2 regions of the Caballeronia sp. AZ1_KS37 genome follow, and region 2 is predicted to be linked to the other one. Evidence: riboswitches for the same ligand, from Rfam matches in the RefSeq annotation. Region 2 holds a riboswitch; the other holds the start of a gene.
What was found. A riboswitch is a leader RNA that binds a small molecule or an ion and turns the genes downstream of it on or off. The one in region 2 is predicted to bind cobalamin.
Positions count from the first base shown of each region.

Region 1: another riboswitch for cobalamin. It lies ahead of cobW (cobalamin biosynthesis protein CobW); the one in region 2 lies ahead of NCS00_RS03590 (TonB-dependent receptor domain-containing protein).

Region 1 is NZ_JALQDP010000030.1:425,527-433,143, forward strand. Features, by position in the region: gene NCS00_RS18230 (magnesium chelatase ATPase subunit I) at 1-213, opposite strand, end outside; gene cobN (cobaltochelatase subunit CobN) at 210-3,986, opposite strand; gene cobW (cobalamin biosynthesis protein CobW) at 3,992-5,077, opposite strand; cobalamin riboswitch at 5,199-5,456, opposite strand; gene NCS00_RS18245 (cobalamin biosynthesis protein) at 5,503-5,928, shown strand; gene cobO (cob(I)yrinic acid a,c-diamide adenosyltransferase) at 6,178-6,780, shown strand; gene NCS00_RS18255 (cobyrinic acid a,c-diamide synthase CobB) at 6,784-7,617, shown strand, end outside.
Region 2 is NZ_JALQDP010000002.1:89,727-97,343, forward strand. Features, by position in the region: gene lgt (prolipoprotein diacylglyceryl transferase) at 1-40, shown strand, start outside; gene NCS00_RS03565 (SIMPL domain-containing protein) at 93-821, opposite strand; gene NCS00_RS03570 (EVE domain-containing protein) at 891-1,349, opposite strand; RNA gene ssrS (6S RNA) at 1,429-1,610, opposite strand; gene NCS00_RS03580 (cell division protein ZapA) at 1,716-2,030, opposite strand; gene NCS00_RS03585 (ATPase) at 2,027-2,395, opposite strand; cobalamin riboswitch at 2,663-2,960, shown strand; gene NCS00_RS03590 (TonB-dependent receptor domain-containing protein) at 3,042-4,922, shown strand; gene NCS00_RS03595 (FecCD family ABC transporter permease) at 4,919-5,947, shown strand; gene NCS00_RS03600 (ABC transporter ATP-binding protein) at 5,944-6,720, shown strand; gene cobT (nicotinate-nucleotide--dimethylbenzimidazole phosphoribosyltransferase) at 6,732-7,617, shown strand, end outside.

The DNA.
Region 1 (7,617 bases), on a different contig from region 2:
GCTCGCGCCGAGCGGCAAGGTCACGAGCCTCCCTTCGGGCAGCAACTCCGCGAGTGCGCGCGTCGCGGTGGATTTCGCGGTGCCGCGCGGCCCGCTCACGAGCACGCCGCCGATCGAAGGATCGACGGCCGCGAGCAAAAGCGCCTGCTGCAAGGGCGCTTGTGCGACGAGCGCCGAAAAAGGAAACACGGCAGATGTGATGGATTCGTTCAAGAATGTCGGCCTTCGATGTGCTGTTCGACATCGAGCAGATGCCGTTCGACCTGCTCGCGATAGCCAGCGGGTTGCTGCCACAGACCGCGTTGCATCGCTTCGAGCAGACGCTCGCAGATCGATTGCAACGCGTGCGGATTGTGCTGCGCAATGAACTCGCGCGTGTCGGCATCGTTCACATAGGCATCGGTGACCAGCGCGTACTGATGATCCGACACGACGCGCGCGGTGGCGTCGTAGCCGAACAGGTAGTCGACGGTCGCCGCGAGTTCGGACGCGCCCTTGTAACCGTGCCGCTTCACGCCATCGATCCACTTCGGATTGACCACGCGTGAACGCACCACGCGCGCAATCTCTTCGTTCAGCGTGCGAACGCGCGGCGCAGCGGGATTGCTGTGATCGGCGTTATACGTCTGCGGCTGCACGCCCGACAGATAGCGCACGGCCGCGACCATGCCGCCCTGGAACTGGTGATAGTCGTTCGAATCGAGCAGATCGTGTTCGCGATTGTCCTGGTTCTGCACGACGACATCGAGCGTCGATAGCCGCGCGCCGAAGCTCGCGCGTGCTTCGACGCCATCGCCCGATTGCGAATACGCGTAGCCGCCCGCGCTTTGATACGCGGCGGAAAGATCCGCATCGGTCTGCCATTGCTTTGCGTCGATCAGTTCCTGCAGACCCGCGCCGTATGCGCCCGGCTTCGTGCTGAACACGCGCCAGCCCGCTCGACGCCGCGCGTCCTTCGTCTCGATGCCGCGCGCGATCAGCTCGTCGCGCTCACGAAGGATGCGCGCGCGGATCGGGTTGACATCGGCGGGCTCGTCGTCCAATTCGGCGACGGCCTGCACCGCCGCATCGAAGAGATGAATGAGATTCGCGAACGCATCGCGGAAGAAGCCCGATACGCGCAATGTCACATCGATGCGCGGCCGGTTGAAGATCGAGATCGGCAGAATCTCGAAGTCGGTCACGCGATGACTGCCCGCCGCCCACTTGGGCCGCACGCCGATCAACGCGAACGCCTGCGCGATATCGTCGCCGCCGGTCCGCATCGTCGCCGTGCCCCACACCGACAAGCCGATTGCCCGCGGAAAATCGCCGTGATCCTGCACATGGCGTTCGACCAAGGCGTTCGCCGACTTTACGCCGAGCGACCATGCGGCTTGCGTCGGCAATGCGCGCGTATCGACGGAATAGAAGTTGCGGCCGGTGGGCAGCACGTCCGGTCTGCCGCGCGAAGGCGAGCCGCTCGGACCCGGCGGCACGAAACGGCCTTCGAGACCTCGCTTCAGTTGCGTCAGCTCTTGCGGGCCGCACGCATCGAGCCGCGCGAGCACATCGCCACGCAGACGTTCGAGCACGAGCGATGCACGCGGTCCGGGCGCGGCTGCGTCAGCATCGGACAATAGTTGCATCGCTAACGATTCGAGGCGCTCGCGCGTATCGCCTTGATGACGCCACGGCGCTTCGCTCACATCGGCAAGTGCTTGCGGACGCGGGCCGGTCCACGGCGCGGCCCAATCCGCATCGAGCGGATCGAAGATATCGGGCAATTGCAGATCCCGTGCGATCGCGACGATCAGGCTCGCGTTCGCGCCCTGCCCGTCGCCGATCGGAAAGCGGCCGAGCGCGAGCAGCGTGTCGCGTCGTTGCACGCCTTGCGGCGAGACACCGAATACATGCAGGCCGTCGCGAATCTGCGCTTCCTTCAGTTCGCAGAGATAGGCATCGGCGCGCGTGAGCAACGCGTCTTCACCCACGGTATCGCGTGGCGCATCCAGCCCGAGTTCCTCGTGCAGCCGGTTCTCGACGATGTTCGCGAGAATCGTCTTGCGCAGCAGCTTCGCGCGGCGCACATCGACCATCAACGCTTCGTAGTATTCGTCGACCTGACGCTCGAGATCCTGCAATGGCCCATAGTTCTCGGCGCGCGTGAGCGGCGGCATCAGATGATCGATGATCACGGCCTGCGCGCGGCGCTTCGCCTGACTGCCTTCGCCCGGATCGTTGACGATGAACGGATAGAGATGCGGCATCGGTCCGAGAATCGCATCCGGCCAGCACGATGACGACAACGCGACGCTCTTTCCCGGCAGCCATTCGAGATTGCCGTGCTTGCCGACATGCACGAGCGCATCCGCCTGAAAGCGCAGACGCAGCCAGAAGTAGAACGCGAGATAGGAATGCGGCGGCACGAGTTCGGCATCGTGATAGCTCGCGTAATCGTTGCGCTGCCGCGAACGCGAAGGCTGAATGCCGATGAACACTTCCCCGCAGCGATAGCCCGCGATCATGAAACGGCCGCGTCTGATCGTCGGGTCGTCTTCGGGTGCGCCCCAGGTTTTTTCGAGCGCGGCGCGCGCATCGGCGGGCAGTGTGCGATACGCGTCGAGATAGTCATCGAGCGAAAGACTCTGCAACGCAGGGCGCATATCGCGGACGACGGGATCGTTGGTCACGCCTTCCGTCAACGCGGCGATGAGCGCATCGCCGTTCGGCGGCATCGTGCCGACGCGATAGCCTTCTCGCGCGAGCATCGACAGAATGTTGATCGCGGATGCAGGCGTATCGAGTCCCACGCCATTGCCGATGCGCCCTTCGCTCGCCGGGTAGTTCGCCAGCACGAGCGCGATGCGCTTCTGCGCGTTCGGCGTATGACGCAGCTTGGACCAACGCCGGCTCAGTTCGGCGACGAAGCGCACGCGCTCCGCGTCGGCCTGATAGCGCACGACATCCACCTGCGTATGCTTGCAGTGATATGCGAGCCCCTTGAAACTCACGGCGCGCGTGATGATGCGGCCATCGACTTCGGGAAGCGCGACATGCATGGCGACGTCGCGCGAATTCAGGCCGTGATTGTCCTTCTGCCAGTCATCGCGATTGCCGCCGCTCAGGATGACTTGCAGCACGGGCGCATCGCCCGCGACTTCGAATGCTTCGTCCTCGCCGATCACGCTCGCCGCAAAAGCCGTCGTGTTCAATACGAGCGATGCGCGATGCTGCGCGCACAAACGCTCGACCACTTCGCGGCTCACGCTTTCCTTGAGCGACGAAATCGCGATCGGCAACGGATTCATGCCTTCTTTTTCGAGCGCTTCGATGAGCGCATCGAACACGGCCGTATTGCCCGATTGCAAATGCGCGCGGTAAAACAGAATCGCGGCGACGCTCGCGCCTTCGGTCCAGCGCGCCTGCCAGTCGTCGATGACCGCGATATCGCGCTCGGGATGATAGATCGCGACGGCGGGCAGCGGACTCGGCGGCTGCGGCTCGCGCCCGAAGCCGAACGCGCGATGCGCGATCGCGCGTAGAAACTCCTCGGCATTGCGCGCGCCGCCTTCGCGCAGATAGCGCGACAGCTCGCGGCAAAACGCTGCATCGGCCGTGCTCTTGCCGATAAGATTCGGGTCCTCGGTGAGATCGCCCGAAAACATCGCGAGCATCTGCTTGCGCTCTTTCGCGAGCGCGACGAGCCGCTCGATGCCGTACGGCCAGTACGATTCGCCGCCGAGATGATCGACGATCACGACCTTCGCGTGACGCAATACATCGTCGACATAGAAATCGACCGATGCGGGCTGACGCAGAAACGATTGATTCGCGAGCCGCACGTCGGGAAAGCCGGGCTCGAGACGCGGAAACGCGCTCGCGAGCAACGCGAGCGTCGTATCGGCGGAGCTGAGCACGACGATCGGCGCGCTCGTCTGATCGATACGCATGACGCCCTGCGCGTCGTCGACGAAGCCTCCCGGCGTCGTGCGGAGCAGATGCATCGCGGTTACGCCTGCACGGGCGCGCTCGCGAGCGCGGCGTCGAACGCGCGTTGCAGCGTCGCGCGTTCGAGGTCTTCGCCGATCAGCACGAAGCGGCTTTGGGTCTTCGCTTCGCCCGCTTCCCAGCGGCGGTCGAAGTAACTGTCGAAGCGTCGTCCGACGCCTTGCACGACGAGCCGCATCGCCGCGCCCGGCAACGCAGCGAAACCCTTCACGCGATAGATCGTGTGCTGCTCGACGAGCGCATGCAGCGCGGCCAGCGCCTGCTCGCGCGATTCGACGTTGCCATGCACGACGACCGAATCGAACTCGTCATGATGATGATCGGCGTGGCCTGCTTCATCGGGCGAACCGTGATGATCGTGCCGCAAATGAATCGTCTCTTCCGATGCGGATTCGAGACCGAGCAATGTATGCACATCGAGCCTGCCCATCTGCGCGGGCACGATCTTCACTTCGGGCGGAATCTCGGGCCGCACGAGCGCTTCGACCTTTCGCAGCGCTTCATCATCCATGAGATCGGTCTTGTTGACGATGACGAGATCGGCAGACGAAAGCTGGTCCTCGAACAATTCATGCAGCGGCGATTCGTGATCGAGATTGGGATCGGCCTTGCGTTGCGCATCGACGGCGACGGGATTCGCCGCGAACTGACCGCTCGCGGCAGCGGGTCCATCGACCACGGTCACGACGGCATCGACGGTGAATGCGTTCTTGATCGACGGCCAGTTGAACGCCTGCACGAGCGGCTTCGGCAAAGCGAGACCGGACGTTTCGATCAGCACGTGATCGATGCTCTCGCGCCGCTCGACGAGTTGTTCCATGAGCGGATAGAACTCTTCCTGCACGGTGCAGCAGAGACAACCGTTCGCGAGCTCGTACAGATTGCGGTCTTTCGAGCCGGCTTCATCCTCGCAACCGATGCCGCAACCCTTCAAGATCTCCCCGTCGATGCCGAGCTCGCCGAACTCGTTGACGATCACCGCGATGCGCTTGCCTTGCGCATTGGAGAGGATATGCCGCATCAGTGTGGTCTTGCCGCTGCCGAGAAAGCCGGTCACGACCGTGACGGGAATCTTGCGGGTTTGCATCGTCGCTCCGTGGCTTCGGTTGCATGCGCTTCATGTCGCGCGATGCCTGGCAACGCGGCTGGATGAAAGAGAAACGCACGCTTTTATGGATCATGGGCCGCGCCGCATCCCCGCGACAGCAAGCCCCGCTCAAAGTCTGGCCGGTATCCGGGCTGACGACGACGCCGCTTCGCCTTCCCGCGCGTTTCTCACGCGCAGTGGCCTCGAAGCCGGCTTCCCGTACACGCGATGAAAATGCCGTGCGCGGTGAATCGCTTACCGTTGCGGGGGCAGCGCAGGTTGACGTGCGTTCGACGAATCGAAAGGAACGCGCCCTGCTTCCCGTTTAACTGCGCACGAGAGAATCCGCGCGCGAGCACCAAAACTGCGTGAAAGTCTAGGCCCGGCGGGCGCGAGCGTCAAGAAAGGTGGTAAGGTCGGCGCACATGGAATTCGTCATCGCCCACATGAATCAGCCCGCTGTCACGCGTCTTGCCGTGGGGATCGGCTGCACGCGGGGCGCGAGCGCCGACGCAATCGAGCACGCCGTGCGCGGCGCTTTGGGCACGCTTGCGTTCGGCGACATCGCCATCATCGCGAGCATCGACGCGAAACGGCACGAGGCGGGACTGCTCGCGTTCTGCGAGCGTCATCGTCTGACATTGCGCTTCTACGGCGCCGATGAAATCGCGCAAGCGCCGCGCACGGCGATATCGCATCATGCAATGGCGCATATGAACGTCGATGGCGTATGCGAGCCTTGCGCGCTGCTCGCGGGCAACGCGCGAACGCTCATCGTGCCAAAGACGATCGATTGTGGCGTAACCGTCGCGATCGCAGCGATGCATGCGCCCCGCGCGAACGGAACATGAATACCGGTCTTGCGGTCGTGCGCGGACGCGGCGTTTCGGCGAGCGGCTTCGCCACGACCGGTTTGAACTTGTCGCGGCAAAGCCAGACGAGAACGCCAAGCGCGACGAGTTCCAGATAGAGATAGAGCGCGTCCATTTGCTTGCTCCTCAAGTCGGTGATTACGTTGATTGCATGATGCCTGCCGTCTGTTAGCGCAGAATTAAGCCGCCGCCTGTTGTACGATACGGCCGTCTTTCTCTGGAGCTCCCGTGAAAACCGATACCGAATCGCATCTGCGCATGACCCAGCGCCGCAAGGAAGGCCACGAGAAAAAGCAGGCCGCCGCCGATCACGAGAAAGGCCTTTTGATCGTGAATACCGGCAACGGCAAGGGCAAGACAACGGCCGCGTTCGGCATGGCGGTGCGCGTGCTCGGACACGGCATGAAGCTCGGCGTCGTGCAGTTCATCAAGGGCGCGCTGCATACATCGGAGCGCGATTTCCTCGGCGCAATCGCGCATTGCGATTTCGTCACCATGGGAGATGGCTACACCTGGAACACGCAGAATCGCGAAGCCGACATGGCCACCGCGCGCAAGGGCTGGAACGAAGCGCGCCGCATGATCGAGAGCGGCGAATATCAGATGGTCGTGCTCGACGAACTCAACACCGTGCTCAAGTACGAGTATCTGCCGCTCGATGAAGTGCTCGACGTGCTGAAGGCGCGGCCCGCGATGCTGCATGTCGTCGTGACCGGTCGCCACGCGCCCGATGCGTTGATCGAACTTGCCGATCTCGTCACGGAAATGCGGCTCGTGAAGCATCCGTATCGCGAGCAAGGCGTGAAAGCGCAACGCGGCGTCGAGTTCTGAGCGATGCCCGACTGCCCCGCTCTCTTCATCGGCGCGAGTGCGTCGCATCAAGGCAAGACCACGGTGACGGCGGCGCTTGCGCGTCATCACGCGCGCCGAGGCCTGACGGTACGCGTGTTCAAGACCGGCCCGGATTTTCTCGATCCGATGATTCTCGAACGCGCATGCGGCGCGCCCGTTTATTCGCTGCATCTGTCGATGGTCGGGCTCGATGCGTGCCGCGCGTTGCTCGCCAAGGCCGCGCGCGAGGCCGATCTCATTCTCATCGAAGGCGTGATGGGTCTCTTCGACGGCACGCCGAGCAGCGCCGATCTGGCCGCCACGTTCAACGTACCGGTGCTCGCGGTGATCGGCGCGCACGGCATGGCGCAGACGTTCGGCGCCATCGCGTTCGGGCTCGCGCGTTATCGCGAAGATGTGCCCTTTCATGGCGTGCTCGCGAATCGCGTTGCATCGGCGCGTCATGCGCAGATGTTGTCGGAGACTATCCCCGTCGACTTGCGTTATTGCGGCCATCTGTCGAATGCGGACGATATCGCCTTGCCCGAGCGTCATCTCGGTCTCACGCAGCCCGATGAAATCGCGGGCCTCGACGCACGGCTCGACCGCGCCGCCGATGCAATCGCGCAAACGACGCTCGCCGATCTTCCGCCGCCCGTTCATTTCGACGATGCGACGCTGCCCGCGCCGCCGCGTCTGCTCGACGGCGCGCATATCGCCATCGCTCGCGATGCGGCGTTCTCGTTCGTGTATCCGGCGAATGTCGATGTGCTCATCGCCATGGGCGCGCGCATCAGCACGTTTTCTCCGCTCGCCGACGAACCCGCGCCGCACGAT
Region 2 (7,617 bases):
GCGCAATCTGCGCCTGCCGCCCGAATCCGCAAAGGCTTGAGGAAAGAGCGGGGCGGTCGAACGCCGCCCCGCGTGAACAGCGGGAGCGACGTTTAGCGTCCCATTTGTACGGAGCCGGAAACGTCGACTGTCACCGTGGTCGTGCCGGCTTCCATCGCGATCGGGGCCATCTTCGCATCGGCGCTCATCGCGCGCGATTGCATCATCATGACGGGACGCGGCTGCGCGCCGCTCCGTCCGACATTCACTTCCCGAATCGTGAAATTGCTGTAGCCGAAGCCTTGCGCGGCGCTTTGCGCCTGCTTGCGGAACGAATCGATGGCTTGCGAGACGAGCTTTTGCTCGGCCGCGCGCTGCGCTTCGGGCGACAGCGAGAACGCGACGCTACCCACTTGCATCGACGAACTCATCTTGCCCGCGAGCTTCGATGCCGCCGCGAAGTCATGCGATTCGAGCACGACTTCCGTGCGCCCGCGCCACGCGGAAATCTTGCCGTCGCGATCCGTCGACGGATAGACGGTGAACGAGCCGCTCTTCGCGGTCACGCCGTCGACACCTTTGGCTTCGCGTAACGCGGCCTCGGCGCGCTGATTGAGCGTGCTGGTGAGCGACGACGGATCGGCCGCTTCCTGTTCGTAGAAGAGCGTGATGTTGACGACATCCTGCGGCACTTGCGCGCTCGCTTGTGCGGAGAGCGAGAGCACGCCCGAGGGCTGTGGCTGCGTCATCACCGTCTGCGCAGCGGCGGTTTGAGACAACGTTAGCGCGGCACCGGACATCGCGAGCAGGGCGAAGGCGGCGGCGGTTTTCTTATTGAGCATCGAAGGACTCCGTGACATCGCGTACGTGCGACGGGATTTAGTCGCAGTCGTGAAGTCGTAAGTTCCTTGTTAGACGAGGTGCTCGGTAATAAATCGCCATTGCGCTTCGGTCACGGGCGTGATCGAGAGCCGGTTGCCGCGCGCGAGCACTTGCATGTCGGCAAGCTCTGGATGTTCGCGCAACGCGGCGAGCGATATGAGCGGCGTCTTCTTCACGAACTTCACGTCGACGAGCATCCAGCGCGGCGTTTCCTGCGTCGATTTCGGATCGTAGTAATCGCTCTTCGGATCGAATTGCGTGGGATCCGGATATGCCGTCGAGCACACTTTCGCGATGCCCGCGATGCCCGGCTCCGGGCAGCTCGAATGATAGAAGAGCACGCCGTCGCCGATCTGCATCTGATCGCGCATGAAGTTGCGCGCCTGATAGTTGCGTACGCCCGTCCACGGCAAGGTTTTTTTCGGCGCGTGCGCGAGATGATCGATGCTCGCTTCGTCCGGTTCGGACTTCATCAGCCAGTAGCGCATGGTCGTGTGCATGAATCGAAGAGCGAACGGCAGGGACAAACGAAAACGGCATCGGAAAAACCGATGCCGTTTCTTGAATGAGGTCCCCGCCACAGCCGCTAGGCCGGCATCCTGAACCTGGGTTCAAGATTGGTCGCGGTAAGCAACACTTCGGGTACATCGGACTAGCGACGCGCGCGCCCGTGCTGCAAGGTTCCGCAACCGTGCCAATGTAGCATTGGTTCAAGGAATATATGACCTTGGCGTACCAGGCAGGGAAACGTCACTCTACACCAATCGTTTGCCTTCTGCAGCCTCTTCACGCTACTTCGGCGGTTTCTTTTTTCGATTGACATTGCGCGCTGATTGACTCGACGCGCATCTGCCTTATTGCGCTTCGTGTTGCGCAATGACCGCGCCCAATTGCTCGTTCATCGAGTGCATCGTGCGGCGGATTTCTTCGGCGGGGAAGGCCTCGCCGTGACGCACGCTGTCCTGCAGCTTAAGCAATTCCGACGCCAGCGAAAGCGCCGCCATCACCGCGATGCGATCCGTGCCGCGCACGCTGCTTGCATTGCGCACTTTGTTCATTTCGGCGTCGACGCGCGCGACGGCTTCACGCAATGCGCCTTCGGTTTCCGGCGAGCACGCGAGACGATACGGCTGCCCGAGAATGGATACTTCGATCTGCGTGGTCGTCATGCCTTCTCTCCCTGATGATGCTCGCCGTGCAATTCCGTTTCATGTGCTTCCTGGGAATCGGCTTCGAGGAGATCGAGTTGATTGTCGGACTCGGCATGTTGCGCGGACTTGCCGCGCGGCAGCTTTTCGAGAATCGCGTTCAGGCGGATTTGCGCGTCGTCGATTTTCGCGGACAGCGAATCGCGTTCGGACTGCAGCGTATCGCGCTCTTCGCGCACTTGCGCGAGCTCGGCCTGCACGTTCGCATAGTCGGCGCGCAGCTGTTCGAGTTGTTCCTGCAGCGCTTGATGCGCCTGCTTGTGGCGCTCGCTGATCTGGATCAGCCGGCCGATGTTTCCTGACAGTGATTCGAGTTCGTTGAGCATGTGCTGCGTCCTCTAAAGACCTCGCATTTTAGCGCGGTTCAACGGAGCTTCCGATAAATGTCTCGTTTCGAGACGTAACAACACGCGATCTAGCGCTTAATCCTTCGAATCAAGCGCATGTCGCGATGCATTCGTGTGCAGAAAACGCGAGCGCCCCGCAACGCTCGTGATGACAGGCCGGCCGCTTCTCTTTCGCTTCTCGTTCGATTCGTCATGCGCCGCGCCAGTCTGGCCGCGCGGTTTTCTTGACGGCCCCGAACCGCGCTCCTACACTTGCCGCACTTTTGGTGCTCGCATCCGCGGATCTCGTGGATGCAGTCAAACGGGAAACAGGGAGCGAAGTCGCCGCAATCGACGACGAGCCAACCTGTGCTGCCCCCGCAACGGTAAGCGACCGCAACGCAAGTTGCAAGTCGTCTCATGCGCGTTTTTGCCGCGCGAGCGTGTCGAAATTCGTCGCACGCGCGCGACTGCAAGAAACGTGTCGATGCCACTGCGCGCCATGCGCGGGAAGGCGAGACGATTGATCGCCAGCCCGGATACCGGCCGGAGTCCGACGCATCGGCGCGCATGGCGCGGTGCGTTCGTCGCGCATCGTCCTCGCGGGGAGCGGGGTCGCGCTCACGCGAAACGGAACACTTCACACATGGTATTGCCACTGGCCGCGCTCAGAAGCGGTCTCTCCCGTCATGGCGCGCTCGTTGCGGCCATCGGCGCCTTGCCGTTCGCCGGCGCTGCACAGGCGGCCCAGACGGAAGACAGCACGCAAACGCTTGCGCCCGTCGTCGTCACATCGACGCGCGCGCCGCAGCCGCTTGCCGAATCGATTCCGCAGACATCGCTTTTTGACGAGCAGGACATCGCCGATGCAAACGCAAGCGACGCGCTCGGACTCGTCGCGCTCGCGCCCGGCGTGCAGATCACGCGCAACGGCGGACCGGGCTCGAACTCGGGGCTTTTCATACGCGGTGCGGCGTCGTCGCAATCGCTCGTGCTGATCGACGGCGTGCGCGTCGAATCGGCGTCGCTCGGCGCGGCACAGCTATCGCAATTGATGCTCGACCAGATCGGGCGCGTCGAGGTCGTGAACGGCAACGTGTCGGCGCTCTATGGATCGAATGCGATTGGCGGCGTCGTGCAGATCTTCACGAAGGAAGGCGAGGCGCATCCGCCGCGCTTCAACTTCGAGGCCGAGTACGGCAGCTATCACACGCAGCGGCAATCGGCGGGCGTGAGCGGCGCGCTCGACAAGGACGGCCGCACGACCTTCAGCGTGAACGTCTCGCGCGAGAAAACCGACGGCTTCTCGTCGATCGATCCGGGAATCGCGCCCGGCGCCAATCCGAACGCGAACGGCTATCTGAACGAGAGCGTCGCGGCGACGCTGCGTCACAAGTTCAGCGACAAGTGGGACGCGGGCGTGCGCTTCCTGCAATCGAACGGCATCAACAGTTTCGACGATGCCTATGGCCAGCCGACGGATATCAACGAAACGCACGATCGCGTGCGCTCGGCGTCGGTGTTTGCGAACGGCCGCGTCACGGATAACTGGACGGCGCACTTCACGATCGCGCAGGGACAGGACCGCGCGAACATCGAGCAGAACGGCGTCTATACGAGCCGTTTCGATTCGGAGAACCGGCAATATACGTGGCAGAACGACGTGCGGATCAGCGACGCGCACAAGCTGCTCTTCGGCTACGAGCATCTCGATCAGACGCTCGATTCCCATCAGTTCAGCGCGCCCGACCGTCATGTGAATTCGATGTTCGCGGGTTACGTGGGGCACGTCGGCGCGAACGAGTTGCAGGCGAATCTGCGCCGCGATCAGTATTCCGATTTCGGCGGCGCGAACAGCTACTATCTGGGCTACGCGTATAACTTCGACGCGCACTGGAAGGCGAGCGCGAGCTATTCGGCCTCGTTTCGCGCGCCGAGCTTCGACGATCTCTACTATCCGCTGAGCGGCAATCCGTCGATTCAGCCGGAGCGGAGTCATTCGGTCGAGGCGGCGTTGCAGTACGCATCGAATGCGCTCGGCGTGGTGCGCGTGACGCTTTTTCAGACGCGCTATTCGAATTTGATCGATTACGTGTCCGACGGCGGCTTCTACTATGTCGCGCAGAACGTCGGGCGCGCGAAGGTGCAGGGCATCGAGGGATCGTGGGCGGGGCACGTCGGCGCAACGGATGTGCGCGCGGGCGTCACGTTCCAGAATCCCGTCGACGAAACGAATCACGAGGATTTGACGCGGCGCGCGCGGCATTTCGCGACGCTGACGGCGCATCGCACGATCGGGCCGTGGCGCGTCGGTGGCGAATGGATCGTGAGCGGTCAACGCAGCGATTACGATTCGACGCTCGCGGGCTACGGCATCGTGAATCTGTCGGCGCGCTACGACATCTCGAAGTCGTGGTACGTCACGGCGCGCATCGACAACCTGTTCGACAAGGACTATGAACTTGCGTACTCGTACAACACGCCACGACGCGGCGCGTACATCACGTTGGGCTGGCATCCGTCGTGAGCCGCGTGGCTGAACGTCCGCGCGCGATGAACGCGAGCCGCGCCACCGCGATCTGGATCGCGCTCGGCGCAGCGACGCTCGTCGTGCTGGTCGCGTCGCTCGCGATGGGCAGCGTCGCATTGCCCGTATCGCGCGCGATCGGCGCGCTCTTTCACGCGCACTCGGCGACGCCCGATATCGCCGATGACATCGTGCTGACCTTGCGTCTGCCGCGCGCGCTCGCGGGCTTCGCGTCGGGCGCATTGCTCGCGTTCGCCGGCGCGCTGCTGCAAGTGCTGTTGCGCAATCCGCTGGCGGAACCGTACGTGCTCGGCGTATCCGGCGGCGCGGCAACCTTCGCGCTTGCCGCGATGCTCGGGTCGCTGCCGTGGTGGGGCGTCGATATCGCGGCTTGCGCGGGCGCGTTCGCATCGATCGTTCTGGTCCTCGGACTCGCGCGCAAGGACTTGTGGCAAAGCGGACAGGACGCATCGCCGAGGCTCTTGCTGACGGGTGTCGTGATCGCATCGGGATGGGGCGCGCTCATCACGCTGATCCTGAGCGTCGCGCCCGAGAACCGTTTGCGCGGCATGATCTTCTGGCTGACGGGCGATCTCAACGGCGCGGCGGCGCCATGGCCCGCGCTGATCGCGCTCGCCGTCGTGCTCGCGGTCATCGTTCCCGTCGCACCGCAACTGAACGTGCTCTTGCGCGGCGATACGACCGCGCGCGCGCTCGGCGTGCCGGTCGAGCGCTTGCGTCTGCGCGTGTATCTCGTCGCATCGATCGCGGCGGCGGCCGCCGTGACGACGGCGGGCACCATCGGCTTCGTCGGGCTCGTCGTGCCGCATCTGTTGCGCCTCGCGTTCGGCAACGATCAGCGCATGCTCGTGCCCGCCGCCGCGCTCGCGGGCGGACTCGCGGTGATGGCCGCCGATCTCGTCGCGCGCACGGTGATCGCGCCCGCGCAATTGCCGGTCGGCGTCGTCACGGCATTGATCGGCGTCCCGATGTTCCTGTGGATGCTGCTGCGGAGGCCGCGATGATTTTGCGGCTCGACGCCATCGTGCTTCGCGCGGATAAGCGCACGCTCATCGACGGGCTCACGCAGTCGATCGAAGCGGGCGAAATGTGGTGCATCGCCGGGCCGAACGGCGCGGGCAAGACGACGCTCATCAACGTGCTCGCCGGGATTGCGAAAGCCGCATCGGGCAGCGTGTCGCTCGACGGCCGCGCGCTCGCGTCATGGCGCGCGACGGAACTCGCGCGCGCACGCGCTTTGATGCCGCAAGCCGCGCACGACGCCTTCAGCGCGAGCGTGCTCGATACCGTGCTGCTCAACCGCTTTCCGCATCTCACCGGCTGGGGCTGGGAGAGCGACGAGGATCGCGCCGCCGCGCACGCCGCGCTCGAAACGTTGGGTCTCGCATCGTTCGCGTCGCGCGACGTGCTGACGCTTTCCGGCGGCGAACGCCAGCGTGTCGCGCTCGCCGCCGTGCTGTGCCAGAACGCGCCGCTGCTGTTGCTCGACGAACCGCTTTCGCATCTCGACCTGCATCATCAGATCGATTGCCTGCACGCGTTGCGCGACGCGGCGCGCGCGCACAAGCGCACCGTAATCTTCTCGTGCCACGATCTGAATCTCGCGCGCCGTTTCGCGACACACGCGCTTCTGCTCGACGGCAACGGCGGCGCTCATGCGGGACTCGTCGCCGACGTGCTCACGGCCGAACGCGCGAGCGCCGCATTCGGCTATCCGCTCGCGTTGATTCGCGATGGCGAGCACGAAGCGCTCGTGCCTTCCATCCCTCGCTCATGAAAGGAATTCCGATGTCCACGAATAACGGCATCCCGATGCCCCGCGCGCTCGACCGCGCCATCGAAGGCGAACTGCGCCGCATCATCGACACGAAGACGAAGCCGCCCGGCAGTCTCGGGCGGCTCGAAGACATCGCGCTGCAAATGGGCCTGATTCAACGCACGGCGAAGCCGCGCATCGAGCGTCCCGCGATGATCGTCTTCGCGGGCGATCACGGCATCGCGAAAGAGGGCGTGAGCTCGTATCCGCAGGAAGTGACCGCGCAGATGGTCGCGAATTTTCTGGCGGGCGGCGCTGCGATCAACGCGCTGTCGCGCTCGGTCGGCATGACGCTCGAAGTCGTCGATGCGGGCGTCGCGACGCCGATTCCCATCGATCATGGATACGAGCGTCTGTCGCTCGGGCTCGGCACGCGCAACTTCGCGCACGAACGCGCGATGTCGCGCGAGACCGCGCTCGAAGGCATCGCGCGGGGCGCGGCGCGCGTGCGGCATCACGCGTCGCTCGGCACGAACGTGATCGGCTTCGGCGAAATGGGCATCGCGAATACGTCGGCGGCGGCATGTTTGATGAGCCGTCTGTGCGTTCTTTCGATCGACGAGTGCGTCGGGCGCGGCACCGGTCTCGACGAGCGAGGACTCGCGCACAAGCGCGAGGTGCTGTCTAAAGCGCTCGCGCTGCATCGCGATGAAGGCGATGCGATCGACACGCTCGCGACCTTCGGCGGCTTCGAAATCGCGATGATGACGGGCGCGTATCTCGCCGCCGCGTGCGCGGGCATGACGATACTCGTCGATGGTTTCATCGCGACTTCCGCGTTGCTGGTTGCATCGAAGATCGCGCCTGACGTGCTCGACTATTGCGTGTTCGCACATGCATCGAACGAGACGGGGCATC